DNA from 4 places in the Shewanella sp. 3_MG-2023 genome. Region 1 is predicted to be linked to each of the others. Evidence: predicted binding sites of a transcription regulator. Region 1 holds the regulator's gene; each other region holds the start of a gene.

The links. The regulator MetJ, encoded in region 1, represses methionine synthesis genes. The targets are predictions, from matches to a motif close to TAGACGTCTAGACGTCTA.
Region 2: the regulator MetJ is predicted to act here: its motif matches at 1,977-1,994, upstream of Q4591_RS02040 (methylenetetrahydrofolate reductase).
Region 3: the regulator MetJ is predicted to act here: its motif matches at 4,268-4,285, upstream of metK (methionine adenosyltransferase).
Region 4: the regulator MetJ is predicted to act here: its motif matches at 3,062-3,079, upstream of serA (phosphoglycerate dehydrogenase).

The regions. Positions count from the first base shown of each region.
Region 1 is NZ_JAUOSH010000005.1:168,611-174,614, forward strand. It holds gene Q4591_RS04675 (c-type cytochrome) at 1-263, opposite strand, end outside; gene Q4591_RS04680 (bifunctional aspartate kinase/homoserine dehydrogenase II) at 602-2,995, opposite strand; gene metB (cystathionine gamma-synthase) at 3,058-4,218, opposite strand; gene metJ (met regulon transcriptional regulator MetJ) at 4,426-4,740, shown strand; gene Q4591_RS04695 (sulfite exporter TauE/SafE family protein) at 4,877-5,617, shown strand; gene Q4591_RS04700 (conjugal transfer protein TraF) at 5,679-6,004, opposite strand, start outside.
Region 2 is NZ_JAUOSH010000002.1:186,767-192,770, forward strand. It holds gene Q4591_RS02030 (TonB-dependent copper receptor) at 1-1,381, opposite strand, end outside; partial or broken gene Q4591_RS02035 (type IV pilin protein) at 1,620-1,757, shown strand; gene Q4591_RS02040 (methylenetetrahydrofolate reductase) at 1,998-2,972, shown strand; gene Q4591_RS02045 (B12-binding domain-containing protein) at 3,457-4,524, shown strand; gene Q4591_RS02050 (GGDEF domain-containing protein) at 4,524-5,450, shown strand; gene Q4591_RS02055 (isocitrate lyase) at 5,599-6,004, opposite strand, start outside.
Region 3 is NZ_JAUOSH010000013.1:44,088-50,091, reverse strand. It holds gene Q4591_RS09345 (hypothetical protein) at 192-419, shown strand; gene Q4591_RS09340 (GNAT family N-acetyltransferase) at 416-958, shown strand; gene Q4591_RS09335 (hypothetical protein) at 1,009-1,374, shown strand; gene Q4591_RS09330 (GNAT family N-acetyltransferase) at 1,422-2,012, opposite strand; gene Q4591_RS09325 (flavin reductase family protein) at 2,329-2,931, shown strand; gene metK (methionine adenosyltransferase) at 3,074-4,225, opposite strand; gene Q4591_RS09315 (winged helix-turn-helix domain-containing protein) at 5,008-6,004, shown strand, end outside.
Region 4 is NZ_JAUOSH010000005.1:54,713-60,716, reverse strand. It holds gene Q4591_RS04235 (ABC transporter ATP-binding protein) at 1-419, opposite strand, end outside; gene ygfZ (tRNA-modifying protein YgfZ) at 625-1,584, opposite strand; gene serA (phosphoglycerate dehydrogenase) at 1,747-2,976, opposite strand; gene Q4591_RS04220 (DUF2238 domain-containing protein) at 3,128-3,724, shown strand; gene Q4591_RS04215 (response regulator transcription factor) at 3,981-4,646, shown strand; gene Q4591_RS04210 (curlin) at 4,897-6,004, opposite strand, start outside.

The sequences.
Region 1 (6,004 bases):
GCCGACATTGTGGGACTTTGTCGATTACCCATTTGAAAATTAACCAGCTGCGAGGCGATATACTCACTGGATAAACCCGCCAACCTAGGCCCTATAACACCTAAACCCTCACCATTAACACCATGGCAAGTTAAACAAACTTGCGCCTGTGTGGGTACGGTTTGCAATAACTCTTTGGGAGATTGAGCAGGAATATCGGCAATAGCCAAGTTACGACTTGCCCCTATTGCTATTATCGTGATGACTTGTAAAAGGAATTTCATATACCGCCCTCTCCTTGGATGATGTTTAGCTACTGGAATAATAAATGTAGTCCATCAGATCCACTTTATGTGACTTAATTGAATACTCTCCACCAAAGAAAAAGTAACCCAAATACGCTTACCAAAGAACAGACAGCGAACATTTGCAGGCTAAAGACTGATAATGAAAAGGTCGTTGTCGATTAATCATCAGCAAATCGACTGGGAGTGAAGTTAACTCTGAGCTTATGCTTTTAGCGCTATTTTATGACAATAAAAAAGGCCTATTCCGTTAGGGAATAGGCCTTTAAAGTTAATCTTTCAACCAAGTTAATCGTCGTTTAACTCGCGCTTAAGGATCACTCCTGCAGTAAATCCTTACAGATTTGTACTAAGTCAGACTGCACAGCTGCTGCGGTAACTTCTCGGCCAGCACCTGGGCCGCGAATAATTAACGGATTGCCCTGATAAAAAGTGCTGCGGATGACAAACACATTATCTCCAGGGGTTAAACTGGCATAGGGATGGTTCGAGTCGACCCATTGAATGCCTACTTCAGCATGCATTTTGCCATCGACTTTATCTAAAGATGCCACATACCTTAAGACTTTATTTTGCTCAAAGGCTGCACTGTATTGCTGCAACATAAACTCATCTAACTCGCCAATGCGCGCTAAAAAGTCATCTAACGACAAGTCGGCTAATTCAGCTGGCACTAATGAATTTAATTCAATGGCATCAAGCTCAATCTCAAAGCCAATTTCACGGGCCAGAATAAGTAACTTTCGCTGCATATCTCGGCCAGATAAATCATCTCGAGGATCTGGCTCTGTAATGCCTAATCCGCGGGCTTCAACCACGAGTTCAGAAAAAGATTTTTGCCCATCGTAATGCTCAAACAGCCAACATAAAGTACCTGAAAAAATACCGCCAACAGCTTCGATATTGTCGCCACTATTGCGTAAATCGTTTAGGGCATGCTGTACTGGTAAGCCAGCGCCGCAACTGGCATTGTAACGCCAAAATAAACGCCGGTTACTTAGCTGCTGCTTAAGCTCACGGTAAAAAGGTAACGGCCCTGAGCCTGCAAGTTTATTGGCGCTCACCATATGAATCCCTCGAGCGAAAAACTCTGGGTATTGTAAGGTTAAGCTGGCGCTAGCACTGATATCCAAGGCCACCAGCTCATCGCAGTCGAGCAGCTCAAGCTGCTCAAATAAACTAGGGTAGTCCCATGTTGTTGCTGTGGTATCAAAGTCATCTTGCCAGTTATTGGCATCTATTCCTTGCTGGCAAATGAGCGCCTCTTTTGAACTCACTAAACCCACAAGTTGCACATTGGCTTCTAGTTCACGGTTAAGCATGGTGGATGAGCGCTGAAATAAATCAATCCAGGCTTCACCAATATTACCGACCCCAAGCAATAATACCCCAATACGCAATCGCGGGCCTGCGCAGCGTCGGTGTACTTTTTGGGTGAGTAAATTAACCTGAGATTTAGGCACTAAGGTCACTAAACTCAAACCATCTTGATACAGGGGTTTGGCATCGCGACTTAATAATCGGGCAAAGCTGCGGCGGTAGTGCTCTGCATCAGCACTAACCAAAGCGACTAAACCTAAATCAGTATGAGCATGGATATCGCTAATTAATAGCTCATGACTATGTAGCTCCAGTAACGCTTGTACCTGCTTTTGGTTTTCAGCAGTGAATGCCAGTTCAACTTTATGATGGGCAGAGCACCAATATGCTAGCGGCGCAATACCGGCTTGCTCAAGTAATTTGAGTGTGGTTTGAATTAGCGCTTGCTGCTTAAAGCGAAACAGCACCACTTCATTTAAACTGGTAACCACTGGAGCGCTAGCTGACGAACTTTGGGGCGCAATAAGGGTAAAGTCAGTATGTGATGCGTAACTTGAGCGCACCGCGAGACTAACATTAGTATCAAATAAGGGCTGTAAAGTTCGGCTGTGCAGTACTGGCGAGCCGAGTTTAGCTAAACGATCGGCTTCAGCAAGTGACATGCTTTCAAGTAATTTGGCATCATTAATTTTATTCGGATCAGCGTTAAATACCCCTTCAACATCGGTCCAAATAGTCACTCGTTCAATGTCCGCTAAGCTGGCAATTAAGGTGGCGCTGTAATCTGAGCCATTGCGGCCAAGTAATAATGTATCCCCTTTACTGTTGGCGCAGATAAAGCCGGTGATCACTAAGCGTGTATTTGGATTAGCATCCAGCAGCTTTTGGACTTTTTCGCGGGACTCATCAAGACGAATATTCGGCACAGGCCCTTCATCAGCCACCAGCAGTGAGCAGGCATCAATATTCGCGGCAGCAACGCCAGACTCTCTTAATAAGGCTGCCATTAATCGTGCTGACCAACGCTCACCAAAGCTTAATACATGATTGAGCTGAAATTCATTGCGCTCTTCAAGGGACAATAAACTGACTAATTGCGATTTATCGGTTGATAGGCGCTCACGTAAATCGCGCGCTTGTTCGTTTGAGAGAAGTTGCTCAATCAGGTTTTGCTGATAGCTCACCAGTACTTGTAGCTCTTCTTGCCACAAGTCACCGTTTTCTCTTAAGGAGAGTAATTTATATAAAAAGTTAGTACTTTTACCCGCAGCTGAAACAACGACTAAATCATCACTGTTGCCATGAGTCAGTAAAATATGGGCAACGCGGCGATAGCAATCTGCATCAGCAAGACTTGAACCACCAAATTTATGTAAATGACTGCGGGCCATTTTTCACTCCTTAAACAACATATACCAGCCTGACTACATGAATATAGCCAAGGGAGATTAACTTAAAGCGCAGCGACAGCAGCTAAGCCTACTTCAATATCGGCAACCAAGTCTTCAGCATCTTCAATCCCGACAGATAGTCGCAGTAAAGTATCTTTAATGCCAGCTTCATACCGTGCTGCAGGCGCCATTGCTCTATGGGTCATGGTTGCAGGTACGGCAACTAAGCTTTCCACTCCGCCTAAGCTTTCAGCAACACTGAAAATAGACAGTGCATTTAAAAAGGCGACCACTTCTGCTTCACCACCTTTAAGTTCGAAACTTAACATAGCGCCGAAGCCTTGTTGTTGCTTAGCTGCAATATCGTGACCTGGGTGGTCTTTTAAGCCTGGATAATACACTTTTTCGACAAGATTGCTGGCCTGAAGTACGTCAATAACTTGCTCAGCATTTTTTTGATGCTCGCGAATACGTACAGCTAAAGTACGAATGCCACGTAAGGTTAGGTAACTATCAAAAGCCGAGCCTGTTAGCCCTAAGGTGTTTGACCACCAGTGTAGTAACTCACCCAGTTCAGGGTCTTTTGCCACCACAGCGCCACCTACAACGTCACTATGACCATTGATATATTTGGTGGTGGAATGCATGACGATATCAGCGCCTAGCTCTAATGGCTGTTGCAAAATTGGCGATAAAAAGGTGTTATCAACCACAACTAAGGCATCGACTTTATGGCTTTGCTCAGCAATAGCTTTGATATCAACAACACGTAATAATGGGTTTGACGGCGTTTCTAACCACACCATTTTAGGTTTCTGAGCAATCGCATCACTGAGTGCTTGCTCATCTGTTTGATCAATCACCAGTAATTTAAATTGGCCTTTGTTGGCAAGATTTGTGAACAAACGGTAACTACCGCCATAACAATCGTGAGGCACAATCAGTAAATCATCGGGGCCTAATAAACTAGTGACCAAGGTAATCGCAGCCATACCGGTACAAGTAACCACCCCAGTAGCGCCATGTTCAAGTTTGGCAATGGCTTCACCTAACACGCAGCGCGTCGGGTTTCCTGAACGACTATAATCAAACTCTCTAGGGTTTTTATGGCCATCAAAAGAATAGTTTGTTGATAGATAAATCGGCGGGACTACAGCGCCGTATTGGGTATCTGACTCGATACCTTGGCGTACTGCTAGCGTAGCTGCGCGATGTTTGCTCATTGTAAACTCCTAAAGAATACACACTAAAGAGATGTCTAGATGGCTAAATGTACCTAAGCTAAGTCACATCGTCAATACAAATCAGCCGTTTAGACGTCTAAACATAAAGAAATCTATTTCCATTCGTTATAGAATAACCGCAATAATTTGACTGTTATTATTTAGCGGTTAAAATCTGCCACGAATCTATCGTATAAAGGTGAGTTAATGACTGAATGGAATGGCGACTATATCAGCCCATATGCCGAACATGGCAAAAAAAATGAACAAGTTAAAAAAATCACGGTATCCATACCTTTAAAAGTTTTAAAAGTATTGACTGATGAACGTACCCGCCGCCAGGTTAATAACTTACGTCATGCAACCAATAGTGAACTACTGTGTGAAGCATTTTTGCATGCCTACACTGGACAACCACTGCCAAATGACGGTGACTTATCAAAAGAAGGGCCTGATAGCATCCCATCTGAAGCAAAAGCTTTGATGGATGCCATGGGAATTGAGTGGGAAGATCTTGATTAAGTCAAGCTAGCGACTAGCGCTGAAGTACTTGCGCTAAAGCATAAGCCTGCTCAATTAATCAAACACTGCTCGTCATTTAACGCATCGAGCTCTCAAGCTGAGAGTGAGTTGCAGTATTGCGCCTAAAGAGTCGACAATGGAATTTATCGATCCGCAGACCTTGATGCTTGCATCGGTTATCATTTTTCTAGGCGCATTAACCCAAGGCCTTATCGGTTTTGGGCTTGCGGTTGTTGCCAGTCCACTTCTCTATATCATCGACCCACAATTAGTCCCAGCCCCTGTGATTATGATGGGTTTTTCCATCGCCTTATTGACCTTATTGCGTGAACGTACTCAACTGGAGTTTAATGGGCTGCAATATGCGCTGCTGGGGCGAATACCTGGTGGCTTTATGGGCGCAGGTTTATTACTGTTTGCCCCCCAAGCAGTACTGGGGTTAGCCATTGCCTTTATTGTCGGCGCAGCGGTGTTGCTGAGTATTTTTAAGATCACAGCGCCAGTAAATCGGCTTTCGCTATTTATTGCAGGTGTCTTGTCGGGGGTATTTGGAAATATTGCCGCCATTGGTGGGCCACCATTAGCGATTTTATTAGCCGGTAAAGATGCGCCGCAGTTTAGAGCCGCGCTATCGATCTTTTTTGTTTTCAGCTCAATGATCGCACTGATTATTTTAATGCTTGCAGGCTTAGTGGAAGAAAAGCATCTGTGGTTGTCATTGATGCTATTGCCATCTGTCATACTCGGAAATATTGCCGCAGGAAAGCTAACCAATAAGGTTGATAAAAATAAGACTCGCATCGCCACTATGGTGTTATGTAGCTTAAGTGCATTATTGCTAACCCTTAAGTCGTTAATTGAATTATCAGCAGGCTAGTCGATCATCTTTTTGTGGCAGATATAAATGCAACAATGATGACAGCTAAAAATGATAACGCTTAAAAGTGATAAGAAGTTTGCAGCACAGCGCCAATGGCATCATCACCATAGCTGCCGCTCATATCCAGCTTAAAGGCTTGGCCGATGGCAAAGCCGGTGCCGAAAGAGTAAATATCTACGCTATTATCTTTTAAGTCATGGCGGTAGCCCATGCGTAAAAACAGCCAGTCAGTGGCTTTAACTTCACCGCCCACTCGCCAATACTGCACCGCATCAAACTCGCTAAAACGGCTTTGCTCCACCAGATCAATATCCGTGGTTAAGGTGACTCTGGACCAATCATAAGCAGCTCCCACTGTGACTAACGGCTCAATTTGGTATTCAA
Region 2 (6,004 bases), on a different contig from region 1:
TCATGAACTCCCAATAGTCAGGAATACGTTGGGCATGGCCGCCGCCAATATAATATTGGCTTTTATCAGTCTCAAACTCGTAGCGAACAAAGCCACTGAATAAGTCATCATCACGGCTGCCTTGCTGGGCCACATATAAACTGGTTTGCCATTGATCCATTCTTAGCCCCGTCAAGATTTTACCTTGGTTAAGCTGATAACTTGATTCAACAAATAAGCCGGTATTGATATAAGCCATGTCCTGCATAAAGGGTTTTGCTAATAAATCATCTAGGCCATTATCTTCTGCTTGATTGATGCTGCGTCCTTTGTGCTTACTGTCCATATAGTCAAGCCCGACAATGGTTTCCCATTTTTCATTGGCTGAAATATCAAACCATAAATGACCACCTGCGGTTTTTCGTCTGACATTAGTGCCTGCATTTACGCCGCGGTCAAACTGATCCATAACGTGATCGTTTTCATTACTATATAACTGAAAATCAATATTATTCAGCCAGTAAAAATCAACATCCTTTTGCAGCAGAAAGGTGACATTTTCATTATCGATCACACGAGCTTTATTGGTTCTGTCAGCGTACTCAGCCTCACCGCTTGAGCTGCCATAAGCAAGCTCAACCACGGTTGACTCGTCGGGGGTCCAACCTAAAGCAAAATTGTAATTATTACGGTCATAAAGGGATTGAATGGTGGTACCATCACCGTCTTGATAATGATCGCTTTTAGACTTATTAGCATCAAAATCAATGTAATGGGTTTCAGTACCTGCTTTTATTTCGACTAAGTAATCTTCACGGCCAAAACTGCCACCGGTTACGCTGGCGCGACCTTCAAGGCTTTTCTCACTAAAGCTATGGCGATCTTTTTCAAATAATACCGTCCCTGCGGAACCTACTGGGCCATATTTTACTGTTTGTGGGCCTTTAATCACTGTAATGGCATCATAGGCTTCTGGATAAATATAAGCTGTTGGCGGATCCATACGTCCGCCACAGGTGCCATAAACATGCTGGCCATCATCAACAATACTGATGCGTGAACCGCCCATGCCTCTTAAAGAAGGGTCGCCACCTGCGCCGCCTTTTCTGGCGATACTAAAACCGGGGATGGTTTTTAAGTAACCTGCACCGTCATAAGCGGGCAGCGGTAATCTGGGCTTTTTGGGATCGGTGACAACTTTGGCAGGATCGCGCATTAACTCCCCTGTCACCACAAGGTAGTCATCACAGCTTTTATTATCGCAGTGCTGCTTGTGTTTTTTTTCTTGGGTGGTTTCAACAGCCTGAGTGTCTGTGGGATTAGCCTCAGTGGCTTGAACGAAGGAGGTGGGTAAAAAACCTAAAGCGACAGCGATAGAAATCATCAATTTAGAGTGGTACATAAACAGTCCTATGACAAACCTATAATATTTGTGCGGACATTTATAAATTAACCAGAACAGGTTTCAACTTAAAACCAACAAACTGCGACACTATGTCACAGGCTAATTAAAGGGAGGTCAAAAATACTAAACTCTTATAAATAAAAAACCTTTTATTCAAGTAGATAAGTAGGGGTAGCAGCCCATTTGAAATAACATCGCTGCCAAATAATAAACTGAATAAATGGATTTTTGAGCCATGGCGCTTAACCATAATAAGGGTTTTACCTTAATTGAGCTCGTAGTCGTTATCATTATTCTTGCCATTCTAGCGGTTACTGCCGCACCTAAATTCATCAATTTATCAACCGATGCCAGAATTGCGGCATTAAACGGCGCAGCGATAACTCAATAAAGTCACCTCCTCAGCCAAGTACATTAACCACAACTAATAGGGAAAATGTGATTCTGCTTGCTCTATATTCAAACCCACAGACAGATAAAATCATCTGAGTTAAAACTTATCGCCGACTAATTTAAGTGGTTATTAATTATTTCAAAAAATACCCTTTTTCGGCCTTAACAAGGGTCAAAATTTAAGACACAATGGAGATAACATCCATCTAGACGGCTAAACATGAAAAAATCATTAAAACAGCGTTCATCCGATCATCACCGTGGGATCTATTTTATTGGTACAACCCCACCAAAAATCGATACTGATTTTGAATCGGTCAGTATTATCGCTGATAAATTGTTAGCTCGCCTTGATGAGATAAACTTTGATGGTTTGATCATCTACGATATTCAGGATGAAACCAGCCGCATTGATACCCCAAGGCCTTTTCCCTTTAAAGCCACTCATGACTCTGGTACTTACGCTCAGCTAATCAATCAAAAGTCAGGCAAGCCAGTTATTGCTTATAAGAGCGTTGCCGGTCTTGATGAACAGGGCTTTAGTGAGTGGTTGTCCCGCGCTTGGTATCAAAATAATGTCAGAGACTTGGTATTAGTGGGATCCCCATCGACTCAGGTTGCAAGTTCATTACCATTAAATGACGCTTACCGCGTATTAGCGGCGCACTCTCAAGCATTCTACCTTGGTGGCGTGGCCATTGCAGAGCGCCATTTAAGTAAAAAAAATGAACATATTCGCCTGTTAGGTAAATCAAACCAAGGCTGTGAATACTACATCACTCAGGCGGTGTATAACGCCCAAGCAACCATTGATATGTTAACCAGCTACGCCAAAGAATGTGCGTTAAACAATATCAAGCCTAATCGCATCATCCTGACATTTTCACCTTGCGGCAGTGCTAAAACTCTGGAATTTATCAACTGGTTAGGTGTGTCGGTACCCGAAGCTACCAGCCAGCGTATTTTGTCGGCAGAAGATCCTCTGTATGAGTCAATTAAGATTAATCACAGTAACCTGCTGAAAATTTTAGCCGCGGTTATACCGCTTAATATTCCATTAGGGCTGAATATTGAAAGTTTAACTAACCGTAAAACTGAGATTGATGCCTCGATTTTGATGTACAAACTGCTAAAGGGCACCATGGATCAAGCCTTAGCCCAAAATCAAATTGATCAATTTGTGCTAAATAAATAGTCCTCAGCGATAAAATCTTGCCCTATGGTGTTAATAGCCGCCATAAGGCAAGCTTTCAGCGTCAAGCGCCAGTAACAAATGGCTTAGCCATAAGCGCTTATATTGACTCTAAAAAATCACATAAACCACAATTAAATATTGAAAAAAACCAATAATATCAGTTATTGTTGAATTAAATATGGGGGGATAACTGTAAATTAGCAGTAATGGTTAAAGGTCAAGTGTTAGCCTATAAGTCAGCAAGGTGCTTGCTAAGTCGAAGCATTTACCAACACCGACTTGCGGCGCTAAAGGCCCTCAGTTATCTCATCAACGCATTTCAAACAAAGGCACAGTCATCACTTAAACTTGCCTAATTTTTTACTACTTTTGCTTTAATGATAACCAGCAATGAGCTTTATTATGACTATAATAGCATTAGGTTTTGTCGACTTTTAACCTCGCGCATAAGTTCAATTTGTATCTGTTCAATTGAGGACTAACTATGGATAGCCAAAAACTCAATACACTACTTGCCACAGTGACTGACAATGCCATTAATGCATATTGTCAATTCGGTGAAGAAATGCTGGTAGAAATTAATCGCTGGATTTCAAAGCCCGAGCAAAGTCGTTTTTTAAATGGCAATTCGCTGGACTTATTAATCAATAATCACCGCAACCACCTTGGGTTTATCTCCCAGGTTATTGAATCCCGTGATGGAACCGCTTTAGTGAAAGCACTTCCTTGGGTCTATCAGGCTTATCATTCTCAAGGGGTGCCATTTCTCTACTTTAAAGAAGAACTAGAAAAATGGCAGCAATTGATTTTAAAGACAATTCCACCAATTGAGGCTGCACAATTAGTGCAAATATACGATTGGATGCTTAGGGCCCATGATGAGTGCTGTAGCCTAATAAAAGGCAACCGAGAAGAAGAGTTTATTGCAATGGATAACCCCTTTCTCCACTATATTATTACAGGTGATCACCGTAACGCCTACAGCTATGCATTCAATAAAGTCACTACATGGGAAGACTTTGAGCGTTTTTTTAATAATGAGGCTCAGCCCGCTCTCTATCAAATAGGTTTGCTTTGGCAAAATGGTGACGTATCAGTATCCACCGAACATTTAGCCACAGCCATTACCAATCGTGTGCTCACTGGGCTGCTAATGCACCTAGACCTTCCAGAAATAACTAAACCAAAGATATTGGTAACTTGCGCGGCATCTGAACAACACCAAATTGGCTCATGGATGGTTGCCACAGCGTTAGAAGCAAATGAATGGGATACAACCTATCTTGGTGCCGACGCACCTAAAGATGCCATTCTTGATTATATTACAAATGAGTCACCTAAAGCCGTAATCATCAGCGTTACCATGCCTTACAATATCAAAAAGGCTCGAGAGATCCTCCAAAAAATCGACGCCTTATACCCACATATTAAAACCATTGTAGGCGGTCAGGCGCTGTCTTTTTTCCATGAACCGCAAGAAGTGCTTAAAGCCGATTTCATCACCAGCGATTACAAAGAAGCGATTCAAAAGCTCAACACCTGGTTAGCTTAATGAATATCCCCAGTGAACTTGCAATAGATATCGCAGAAAATTCGCACGTATTGGCTATCGCTGAGTTTGCTTACGATGGCACATTAATCAGTCACAACCGGGGCTTTCACTTACTGTTTGCTATTTTTCTATCTGAAACAAACAATTGGCATGACTTTTTTGCCGGTGCCCCTCGAGTGACACAAATAATAGACCTTGACTCAGATCCGCAACTACTTAAAACCACAAAAGGTGAAGGGCTTTTATGTTCGTTTCGTAAAATGGAGTCCTCGTTCTATTGTATTGCTGAAATGTTGGAGCTAAAAGATGAAAAGCTAATTGAAGAAATAAGCAGTCTTAGTAATCTAATGGCGCAACTCAATTTTCAGCTTCGTCGCGAAAAACGGCAACTTATTAAAGCCCAAAAAGACATAGAAAGAATTGCACGTGAAGACCCACTGACATCCTTGCTAAACCGACGAGCATTTTTTGACATCATTAATCCCAAGTTGTCGTTAGCCAAACGAGAAAACATGGAGGTAACCCTGTTCTTTATTGATTTAGATTTTTTCAAATCGGTTAATGATAATTGGGGGCATAATATCGGAGATATACTACTTGTGGCGATAGCAAATATGCTTAAAAAGACCCTTAGACTTGAAGATATTATTTCTCGCTTTGGAGGAGAAGAGTTTGTCGTTGTCCTTACAGGGCAATCGTTAACCGATTCGTTCATATTGGCTAACCGTATCCTAGAAAATTGCAGAGCGCTCAAAATTGCATCACTGGACAGAGTAAATACCCTTTCAATCGGCATTGCCCAGTGGGATAAAAACGAAGATATTAACAAACTGATTAAACGAGCAGATGATGCATGTTACATGGCGAAAAACAGTGGCAGAAATAAATATATTGCCTTAAGCCCTGAAACGGCAACAAGCCATTAATCATGGCTGCCCATGTTATTTTCAGAGACTGACCCAAGTGATTTAGTTCGGGAAATTAAAATATAAAAAAAGCCTGAAGCGATACTTCAGGCTTTTTGGTGTAAACGATAGCGAGTTTAACACTTGCTATCGTTTGTAAAACGAGTCGTTAAAACTGGTTCATTGTGTTGTCTTTACCTGACGCTTTAAGCGCTTGGTCACCAGAGAAGTACTCTTTATGTGCATCACCCATATCAGAACCTGCCATGTTTTGGTGTTTAACACAGGCAATACCTTGACGGATTTCCTTACGTTGAACATTAGCAACATAACCCAACATACCTTGGTCACCGAAGTACTCTTTAGCTAAGTTATCAGTTGATAGTGCTGCGGTATGATACGTTGGTAGCGTGATAAGGTGATGGAAAATACCCGCTTCACGTGCAGCATCAGCTTGGAAAGTACGAATTTTTTCATCAGCTTGAATAGCAAGCTCAGTTGTATCGTAATCAACACTCATCAATTGATCGCGGTTGTAAGCTGAAACATCTTGTCCTGCTGCTTGCATTGAATCA
Region 3 (6,004 bases), on a different contig from region 1:
AGGCATTTCCAAATAGGGTCGTTAATAGCCATAGTATATACTGAGTCACATTGATTTTTTTCATCTTGAATAATAATTAATGATAATTTACTGATTTTATTACCGCCTTATTTAATCAATAAATGTTAAATCAGCCGAATCTGCCCGATAAGGCGATACAATAAGGCTATTAGCCAAAAAGAGTGAGTTTAATGAGTAACATTTTTAAAATTTTGCATGCCGTTGGATTGATTTTTGTCGCCGTCGGCGCTGGTTTGTATTTATTCACTGAAGTGGCTAGTCAAGTCTCTGGCATGTTAGTCGTGGCGTGTTTAATTGGGCTTGGGTTTGTCATCATGGCGCCTTATCCGGTAGCCCTGGTTTTTAGTTGGGCGCAAAAACAAGCCGTAAACTCAACTGATGATGAGCAAGATAAATGAAAGTTAGTTATCGATTAGCCCAACGAGATGATGCCGCTGAAATTGCTCAGCTTGAGCTAACTCATATGCATGATGAGCTAGGGGCAAATGGACAGGGGATGGCAGGGCAACACTTTTCGGAGCCGCAAATTACCAGCTTAATTAATCAAGGCTGGATAATGCTGGCTTGCTGCGATAGCAAGATTATTGGTTATGTTATTGCTGGCCCTTGGTCCCTATTTAAATCTTGGTCTATCTATCAAGCGATATTAAAGCGCTTACCCAGTATCGAAATGGGTTATAGCCGTTTATCTGAGAGTAACAGTTGCCAATATGGTCCTATTTGGATCCATAGTAATCATCGCGGCCAAGGTATTTTTGAACAACTGGTTAGTCAGTTAGCAAGGCATGTAGGCAAAAAGCTACCTTATATGGTCACCTTCATTGCTGAAGATAATGCATTATCTTTTGCCGCACATACCCGTAAGGCATCGATGGAAGTGGTCGATTATTTTGGCTTTCAGCAGCGTGATTATTATTTACTGGTGTTAGCTAATTAGTATCGTACTCTCATCGAAAAAGACATCAAGATGAGGTTTAAGAGGTCACTATGGAACAAAATACAACTCAGCTGTTTAATGAGTTATTTGCATCTTATTTGTCGTTAAGACTATCAGCATTCGAGAATTTAAAAATTGTAGTGGGTGTGCTTGCGGCTAATGAATTGGATTGTGAAGCATTTGAGCTTAATAAGCAGCCGACAACCAGCGGGAATGCTCAGTCAATATATGCAGTAAAATGGCAAGACCAATGGATTTTATGCGGGCGTTCAAATGGTTATCAAGAGCAAATTGTGCTGAGTACTGACAATCACCTACTTGATACTGACAATGGTCGAGTGATGAATGTACCAGTTTTATCATTACAGCAGATTTCCTTTATGTGTGTCGAAACTGCGCATTTTGATCACTGTTAACGAAACGATTATTAACGCGAAGTTTTTAACAAGCGGTTGCTTTTAAACTATTTTCTAGAAGAAAGTTGAGTCTGCAGCTGCATTAGCACCAATGGTTTTTGTGGTGAACGATGTTTTAGATAAAGTTGTTGAATATCATTTGTCGCCAGTTTTACCTCATTGAAGCCATGCTCTTGATAAAGTTGGGTTAAATGGGGTAAGGAAAATACAAAACATTGCTCGCATTTTAGTTTTTCAGCAATGAATGCTAGCAATGTATGGGCAAGTCCACCGCCTCTATACTCACTAGCAACGACAAGGCCGGTTACCAACTGATATTGGCCAATGGGCTTTATTCTTACTACCGCAATAATACTATTGTCAGGATTATTGCGACTCTTTCCTTTAGCAATAGCGGCACTAGAAACTGTATTAACAGGTTCATTCATTTCTTTATCAATATTCGACTGCTGTAACTGAGTATCTTGAGCCATGATCACCGCTATATCTTCTTTCATTGTTGGCTTTGAATAAGGCATCTGTTGTTTGTAAAACTGTTTCAGCATTGACCAGCACTTTTGTTGCCTGGCTGTCATCGCTGGTGCTATTGACGTTTTGAATTGAGTGACATCATCAAATAACCATTGGGTTTTACGCATTAAATTTTTACCTATTGAGTATGTAGAGCGATAAAGTTCTGAAAGGTGAAAGCTCATTCTTTTGTTATTGGATGGCACAATTTTAATGTTTAATTGATGGCTTAGATAGAAAAGACTCGCTTCATTACTCCCTTGTTAGAATTGAGCAATTGTCATTCTGAACAGCGGTTTGATATCTTGCAAAGGAGTTTCATCTTTAACCGATCAAAATGTGTTGGGTTAACATATTTTTAAAACCTATACAGCGTACATACCTGACATAGTACTGTTAAAGTTGAATGTGATTTACCCTATTAAGAATATTTGCGAGAGCCTAATGTTATTGTCGCCACAACAGTTAAGTAAGCAACAAATATATAAGTTATTGATTGGTGGAGTAACGCCTAGACCCATCGCATGGGTTTCCACTATTTCTGTTGATGGGGTGGCCAATTTAGCACCTTTTTCGTTTTTTACTGTGGCCAGCGCTAACCCGCCAGTGCTGTGTTTCAACCCTATGGGCATGGATGATGGTCAGGAAAAGGATACGTTAACTAATATTCGCCAACAGGGTGAATTTGTCATCAATACAGTGAGCTATCCTGATTTAGCGGTGATGAATGAAACTTGCCATCATATTCCTGCGGATATAGATGAATTTGAGTATGCCAACATTGAAAAAGCCCCAGCATCTATAGTTAAGCCGAGTCTCGTTAAGCAAGCGCTAATTAGCTTTGAGTGCCAGCTTAATCAGATTATTGATTTGGGCAATGAACCGTTATCTGGCCATTTAATATTAGGTAATGTCGTCGCTATTCATGTTAAAGATGACATCATTGAGGATTTTAGAATCGATAGTGACAAATTAGATGCCATAGGAAGAATGGCCGGCAGTGATTACTGCTTAACCAGAGAGAAGGTTAAGCTTACTCGTAAGTAGTGACAGTTTATGTGCTCTGCAGAACTGTAGCGAAATAAAACTATAGCGAAATAGTCCAAGTTGAATCAATCAGCAAATTATAGATATAAAAAAACCGTCAATTGACGGTTTTTTTAGTTTTACATACTGTAATGAGGGCTAATTATAGACCGGCATCAGCACGTAAGATTTCAGCTTTATCAGTCGCTTCCCATGGGAATTCGTTACGGCCGAAGTGACCATAAGCAGCAGTTTGTTGGTAAATTGGACGAGCCAAATCCAACATCGCTGTTAGGCCGTAAGGGCGCAGTTCGAAGTGTTGACGAACTAACTTAATTAATACTTCTTCTGATACTTTACCGGTACCAAATGTTTCGATGCTAATTGAGGTAGGCTCTGCTACACCGATTGCATAAGAAACTTGGATTTCACAACGATCTGCAAGACCTGCAGCGACGATGTTCTTCGCTACATAACGTGCTGCGTATGCAGCACTACGGTCAACTTTTGATGGGTCTTTACCTGAGAAAGCACCACCACCATGACGCGCCATGCCGCCATAGGTATCAACGATGATTTTACGACCGGTTAAACCACAGTCACCTACAGGGCCACCAATAACAAAACGGCCAGTTGGGTTGATGAAGTACTTAGTATCTTTGTTTAACCACTGTGATGGTAAAACTGGCTTAATGATGGTTTCCATTACGCCTTCGATTAAGTCTTCCTGACTAACATCTTCACGATGTTGAGTTGATAGAACGATTGCATCGATACCAACAATTTTACCTTCATCATAAGCAAAGGTAACTTGGCTTTTTGCATCTGGGCGAAGCCAAGGTAAGGTGCCATCTTTACGTACTTCAGATTGACGTTTCACAAGTTTGTGAGCGTAAGTAATAGGAGCAGGCATTAATACGTCAGTTTCGTTGCTGGCATAACCAAACATTAAACCTTGGTCACCAGCGCCTTGTTCTGCAGGATCACTGCGGTCAACACCTTGGTTGATATCAGGAGACTGCTTACCAATGGCATTTAAAATGGCGCAAGAATCAGCATCAAAACCCATATCAGAATGAGTGTAACCAATTTCACGCACTGTTTTACGCGTGATTTCTTCGATATCAACCCATGCAGAAGTTGTGACTTCACCACCGACTAATACCATGCCTGTTTTTACGTAAGTTTCACAAGCAACACGCGCTTTAGGGTCTTGCTCTAAAATTGCGTCTAATACTGCATCAGAAATCTGATCAGCGATTTTATCTGGATGACCTTCTGAGACCGACTCAGAGGTGAACAAGTGGTTTGCCATAATGGGAAATCTCGTCTTTTTGAATTTGAACGTGTAGAGGTATCTACATCTAGACGTCTATTTTAGTCGAATTTAAAAATGATAACACCCCCCAATACGATAATAAGTCAAAAATTGTGCAATGCCGCAAATAATTAAATTCAACCTAAAAGCTTGTTTAGGAATTAGTTGTGCTTATCTTTATGATTGTATTAGTTTAATGTGTTTTTTGTGGTGATATTTTTTAAGGCTGTATGCTAAATTAAACAATTTATTTAGCCAGTGGATTTGGGCTTATCAATAGAGGCCCCCTTATTGACTTACTAGAAATATGGTCATTAAGCCTTATGTAAACCAGCAAGATTCCACTTTATTGTACCTATACAGAGTTTGATAAGCCTTAAGAGAGGCTAAGCTCTGAAAAAATACTGTGGTTAACCTCGTGTCTTTATTGAATAAAATCAGACAAGTAAGTTGTATTTTAAATAATGCTGCTGTGCCTTTAGCATTTATCACTAAAAAAAGCGCTAATATCAACACAAATCTCTTGTTAAATAAATGTAAACGTAATTGTTAGCTGGTACGCTATTTTGTATACTACCAAGCTATAACTCATAATATTTATTTATATAAAGTGACTGTTTATATTTCGATACAAGTTGTAACACTGGTTAATTCCTATATTAACAGTGGCTTAATTAATTTTGTATCAAACAACTTGTGCGTAGAATGGTTTTTATTTGATTTATATTTATGATGACTAGTGAAAATAATAATAATAACAAATTACTAGGTGAGACTTGATGGCATTACTTCAGTATCAAATAGGGCCGTGTACGTTAGATTGCAGCATAATGACCTTAAGCTGTGGTGATAAGACAATTAAGTTGTCGGCTAAAGTGTTTGAGTTGCTGAAACTGTTTATTGATAGTCCAGATCATATTGTTTCTCGCCAAACAGCAATTGATACCATCTGGGATGGTAACCAAGCTGTTGGTGAAAAAGGTTTCACTAATTCAGTATGGCTAATACGAAAATCCTTTAAAGATTTACATATTGAAGCTGATTTACTGCTGACATTACCAAAACTTGGTTACCAATTAGTGTTACCGATTTCATTAATTTCTTCAGCTAATGAGGAGACGAGTCTTTCAGATATCACTCACAAAAAGGCAGGCCGTAAACATACCGTGTTGGCAGTTTTTGTGCTCGCATTTGTGATACTACTCAGTTATTCCGCTTATCAATTTATCAAATCTTTTACAGAGCCTGAAGCCGCAGCCGCTTTGGCGTCACCAATAAAAAGTAAAGTGACCAATTTTGAAGGGGTTGAAGAGCATATTGCCGTGTCCAATGATGGCAAATACCTTGCGATGCAATGGCGTAATGGTCAGCAACCGGGCAAAATTTATATTAAAGAGCTTAATAACAATGACTCGCCACTGAAATTAATTTCGTTTGTCGATAGTGAAGAAGCTTCTCCCGCTTGGTCGCCGTCCGATCAAAAACTGGCTTACGTGCGAGTTTTAGCTAGTGGTGTTTGCCAAGTAAGAGTAAGGCATTTACAGCAAAATACCGATGATCTTGTGACTGAGGGCTGCTTTTATTTGCCATTTAAACGAGTACTGAGCTGGTCAAAAAATGATGAAGATACACTTATTTTTGCGAAGCAATTAACTGATAGAGTGGCTTTGTTTTCATATTCGATGTCGACAAAGCAAAGTACACAATTAACCAAGCCCGGTAAAAACGAGGTAGACTTTTCGCCTCATCAATTGACCAATAATGATGAAATTGCGT
Region 4 (6,004 bases), 110 kb from region 1:
ACAGGTCTTGTAAAAATGTCACTAATCCCAAGCTGCGTAATAAGCTCATCGCCCCAATCACTCCACTTTTGATTATTAAGCTGTAATACAAAACGGATATTATCGATAACATTAAGCGGGGTGAGTAAGTTGAATTGTTGGAAGACAATACCAAGTTGGGCGCGCCTAAACTGGCTCCATTGACTATCTTGCCACTGCGCTGCTTGTTGGTTCATGAGTTGTAACTGACCAGAATCAATTTTCTCAAAACCGGCAATGATATTAAGTAGGGTGCTTTTGCCCGTGCCGCTGGGGCCGGTTAGCGCAATGGTATCACCACGATGCAGGGATAAATCGACACAGTTAAGCACCTGATGGAGTCTATCGCCATCGTTAAAGCCTTTGGATACTTGCGATAGTTGGGTGATCACTGCTGTCATTAGCGTCTCTGGTATTACTTGTAATTACATCATCATACGACAAATAAAATTACTTAGATCGACTTTTCATTGAAATAACCCGTTTATATGTTGATTTTGAAATAATAAAAAAGGCTGAAGAATGAGAAGTAACCTCATCCATCAGCCTTTATTTAATGTTACGGTTAGCAGCCTTTGTTGGCTTTAACCCATATAACCGTTTAAGTTAATCTTCTAACGAATAAGGTAGCGGCTTCACCACTAGCTCACTTTGGTTGTCATTTTTTACTCTTAGTTTTGCATCATTTGGCGTATCGTTAGCCAATACTGCGGTTAATAGCACTTGGCCATTAAATTCAACCGCTTCGATAACTTTACCCGCTCGAAGAAAGCCATCTTCTGAGGCAATTTCAATTTGAGTTTCACTGCTGACAGTTTCAGAGGCACTACCGGATAGAATATACAGGGCGCGTTTATTACCACCGCGGTACTTCATTCTGGCAATGGTTTCTTGGCCCATGTAGCAGCCTTTTTCAAAACTAATACCGTTTACCGCCTGTATATTACACATTTGTGGTACAAACTCACTGCTGTGGTTGTCGTCAATATTGGCGTAACCGGCTTGAATTTCTAATGCTTGCCAAGCTTGGTGGCTAGATAGTGGTTGATTTGAAGCTGTGACTAATTGCTGCGCTTTTTCAGCTGATGTAATCACTATGAAGCGCTCAGCATCTTTTAAAATAATAGCGCCTTCAGCGTGAGTAACTTCATGTTCAATCCGTCCAAATTGCTGCTCAATAAACTCTGCAGCCTTCGTACCAGCAAAGCCTAAAATAACTTGCTTAGCAGTGACATCAGTTAATTCCGCTTTACTGAACACCGCATATTTCTGCCATGAGGCCAAACTTAGCGGTAATACTGATGCTGGCATTAAAATAAAAAGGCTTTCAGCAATTGTGTAGGTTCTAAAGCTAGCAATCATCTTACCCTTAGGATCGCAATGTGCGCCCCAGCGCCACTGAGTTTCTGTCAGCGATACGATATCGGTAGTGACTTGGCCGTGAATAAAGGTTTTACCTTGCTCACCGGTCACTTCAATTAAACCTAAGTGGCTTAAGTTTGAAACCAGTAAGTCGGGCGTTGAAGTTAAGTAATCCCAGTTTGGCTGTGTGGTTGCGAGTGTCATAAAATGATCCCTAAGGTGAGCAACAAAGATAAGCTTTGAGTGTAACGGAATTCAGTGAGGCTCAAAAGAAAAAGCTATCTTCAATTAATTGAAGATAGCTTTAATTCACAATTTAACTGCGTGATAAGCCTAAGGTTAAATCGTTCACCGACTTAGCTTGAATTAAAACAATACGCGGGTACGAATAGTACCTTCAATTGCTTTTAACTCGCCCAGCGCTTGTTCGGCTTGGTTTGAATTGACTTCCATGACCACGTAACCAATATCTGCAGTCGTTTGTAGATATTGCGCAGCAATGTTAATGCCTTTTTCTGAAAACGCTTGGTTAATTTTAATCAACACACCTGGACGGTTGTGGTGAACATGCAATAAGCGCGAGGTGCCTTTATGTTGTGGCAATGACACTTCAGGGAAGTTAACCGCAGACACAGTTGAGCCATTATCAGAATATTTAGCCAGCTTACCCGCGACTTCAATACCGATATTTTCTTGAGCTTCAGCAGTACTACCACCAATATGCGGGGTAATAATGACGTTATCTTGTCCACGTAGTGGGCTAATAAATTCGTCATCATTTGACTTAGGCTCAACTGGGAATACATCAATTGCAGCGCCTGCAATATGGCCTGACTTTAGGGCATCAGAAAGCGCATCAATATCAACCACAGTGCCCCGTGATGCATTGATAAAAAAGCTTTTTGAACGCATTTGTTCAAACTCTGTCGCACCAATCATATTTTTAGTTTGCGCAGTTTCTGGTACATGCAAGCTGATAACGTCTGCTTCATTCAATAGTGTTTCCATTGAATGGATTTGGCTGGCATTACCCAGTGGCAACTTGTCTTCAATATCGAAAAATACCACCCGCATACCGAGGGTTTCAGCCAAAATACCCAGCTGAGTACCTATATGGCCGTAACCAATGACCCCTAAGGTTTTACCGCGCACTTCATAGCTACCATTGGCACTTTTTAACCAACCGCCACGGTGGGCAAGGGCGTTACGCTGAGGAATACCGCGCATCAGCATGATGATCTCACCTAACACTAGCTCAGCAACACTGCGAGTGTTTGAGAATGGCGCATTAAAAACGGGTACGCCTAACTTCTCAGCAGCGGCAATATCAACTTGGTTAGTACCAATACAGAAACAGCCAATCGCGACTAGTTTTTCAGCATGGTTCAACACTTCAGCGGTTAATTGGGTGCGCGAGCGCAGGCCGACAAAGTGAGCATCTTTAATTGAGCGCAGCAACTGGTCTTCAGGAAGGGAAGCTTTGTGATATTCAATATTGGTATAACCTGCACGCTTAAGTACATCGACTGCAGTTTGGTGGACGCCCTCCAACAGCAGGATTTTAATCTTATCCTTGTCAAGCGAGTGTTTTGCCATGGTGTGGGTACCCTCTTATCAATAGTTATGCTTATGTTATGCTGACATTAATGCGCAACCAAAATAGCATTATTTATTGCCATTGTAGAGGGCTAGATGGCTAAAGACTGTGATCTTGGTTTAGAACAATATCATCTAAAGGGAATGTATAGTGAATAAGAAAGTTATATGGGTGGTTATTTTTGCTGTCGTGCTCGTTTGGTCGGTGAGTTCACCTAAAGATATGTTTACTTGGTGGTTAGAAGCACTGCCAGCATTAATCGCCTTACCCATCTTATTTTTTACCCGTAATAAATTCCCCCTAACACCCTTAGCTTACTTATTGATTTTGTTACATTGCTGCGTGCTCATGGTCGGAGCTAAATATACCTATGCCGAAGTACCACTGTTTGATTGGTTGGCTGATGTGATGGGTAGCGAACGTAATAATTATGACAAAATCGGCCATCTTGCTCAGGGGTTTATTCCGGTCATACTGGCAAGAGAGGTGATGCTAAGAAATCACGTCTTACAACCGGGCTATTGGTGTCAGTTTCTATCAGTTTGTTTTGTATTGGCATTTTCTGCTTTTTACGAACTTATTGAGTGGTGGGTTGCAGCTGCAACAGGTGAGAATGCGGAGGCGTTTTTAGGCACTCAAGGCTATGTGTGGGATACACAGTCAGATATGTTTATGGCACTTATAGGTGGTATTAGTGCATTAGTCTTGCTCACAAAGGTACATAATAAGCAGTTAGCATCACTTTAATCAGCTACATTTATAGATCTTGTGACTGTTAAGTTTATTTTTACTTGTTTTATTTTTGGTAACGGCTTGGTTTGCGAGCACTTAATCTATTAATGAGTACTTAAGTATTGCAGAAATACTTTATAGACTAGTTAAAATGCCTTATGGGCTAGTTAAAATGTACTATTATTGCATTATGTTGTTATTATGTTATCAATGTTTCAGGAAGAAACTCGTATAGCCGAGAGATACAGAATACTTTTCAGGGAGAAAAGTGATGAATTCGAATATTGATGAATTAGTCTTCTTACACCAGGTTGCAGCGCCTTGCAACTTGGCTATTTTAGCTGAGTCGATAGGGTTAAAAACCAGGGTAGTGAAACACCCTAGTGAACTTGAAGTAGAACATAATACTAATTGTTTCTATTTGATCGCCCAAAAGGGGGCCGCGCTGGATAGCAAAGGCATTCCGCTGTTGGTATCACGGCTAGTTAATCATGTCCCTGTCGCTTTATATCAAGTTGAACGGGGCTCGTTAGATCAGGAGTCTGCACTATTGTTAGGTGTAAGAGGCTTACTTTATGCCGACCAACGTATGGATTTAATGTTGACCGGGTTACGTAAAATGGTAGCTGATGAGCTTTGGTATGATCGACCGCTAATTAGCAAAATTTTCCGCCGACTAGTACAAAAACTTGATGCTAATACAGAAATCCCCCCAGATACTATCGCAATGCTGCAAATGCTCACTAATCGTGAAAGAACCATTATTCAGCTAGTTTCAAGCGGTGCAAGGAATAAAGAAATAGCCCACAGGCTTTGCATTAGTGAGCACACGGTAAAGGCACATATCTCTTCCATCTTTAGGAAAACCCAATCTCGCAATCGGGTCGAGTTACTGCGTTGGGCACAAACTTATCAAGCCCATTTTGAGTTCGCTTAACTTAGGTTATTTACCCGTTTTAAAATAATTTAGAGATGTTATTAAGCCAGTTGCTAGTTGTAACTGGTTTTTTTGTTTGTTTCGGCAATTATTTCATCGTGTAAAATTAATTTATGAGCTTATGTCATAAAATTGCACAGAATTAGCTTAACGTAATGAAAACAATAAGCTTTGCCAGTGGAGGAGATATTAAAGTAAATATATAGGGAGCAATGTGCTCCCTATATTCAGTAAGAAAATTTTCTATAAATTAATTCTGGTAAATTGCTGCAGAATTAAAGTTTCCGGTTTGGACTACAGTGGCAATATCATTAGTGCCAATTTGCATGCCTGTAACCGTATTATCATTACCAATTTGGGTTACATTTAATGTATTCATAGTACCATCAATTGCAAAGTAACCATCATCTCCACCAACCCAGTTACCGTCGCCTAGCTGAGAAACGGTAATTGAGTGGTCATCACCAAAGGCGACTATATCAGTTAAGTTAAAATCACCTTCTTGGCTGATATCAACAGTCTGATTTGAACCGACATTTGAAATAACGGCTTCGTTATCATTGCCTGTTTGGCTCATATCAACTGTATTGTTATCTCCAACGGTTTCTGAATATGCAAAGTTAAGTTCACCTGAGGAAGTGATAGTGACCTCATTATAGAAGCCATCAGCTACAAAAGCAGTGTAGTTATCTGCACCACTTTGATCTACAGATATAACATTCTCATCACCATAAACAATAAACTCAGTTAAATTGGCATCACCAGTTTGTACGACTTCAATATCGTTAAGCGAGCCATTTAAAATAGCAATATTAGCGCCGCCCACTTGGTTACCAAAACCATCTTGACTAATAGTAACGTCATTATCGTCTCCAAAAGAAAACTCTATTGTTGCGCCGTTATTAATGCCAGTTTGGTCGATAGTAATATCATTTAAAGAGCCTGATAAGCTTGCTACTACAGCAGTGTTATCATCGCCTGTTTGGCTAAAATCGAATGTATTATTATCACCAAATACACCTAAAGCAGCACCAAAGTTGTTATCACCAAGTTGGTTTACAAATAGTTCATTACCATCGCCAGCATTTAGGCTGCCTGAGTCGGAAACGATACCTGCTTGGTTATTTACACCATCTTGCATTATGGTTGCACTATTACTATTACCTTCAACAGCGAATACCGCTAAGTTAATCGCACCGTACTGGGTTACTTCTGCAGCGTTTTCATTACCAATAACTTCGATGATACTTTCGTTTTGAGCTCCATCTTGAATAACATCAGCAGTGTTACTATTACCCGTTAGCGATACGTCACTAGTGTTATAAAAGTCAGCCTGCTGAATAGTAACTTGGTTTTGG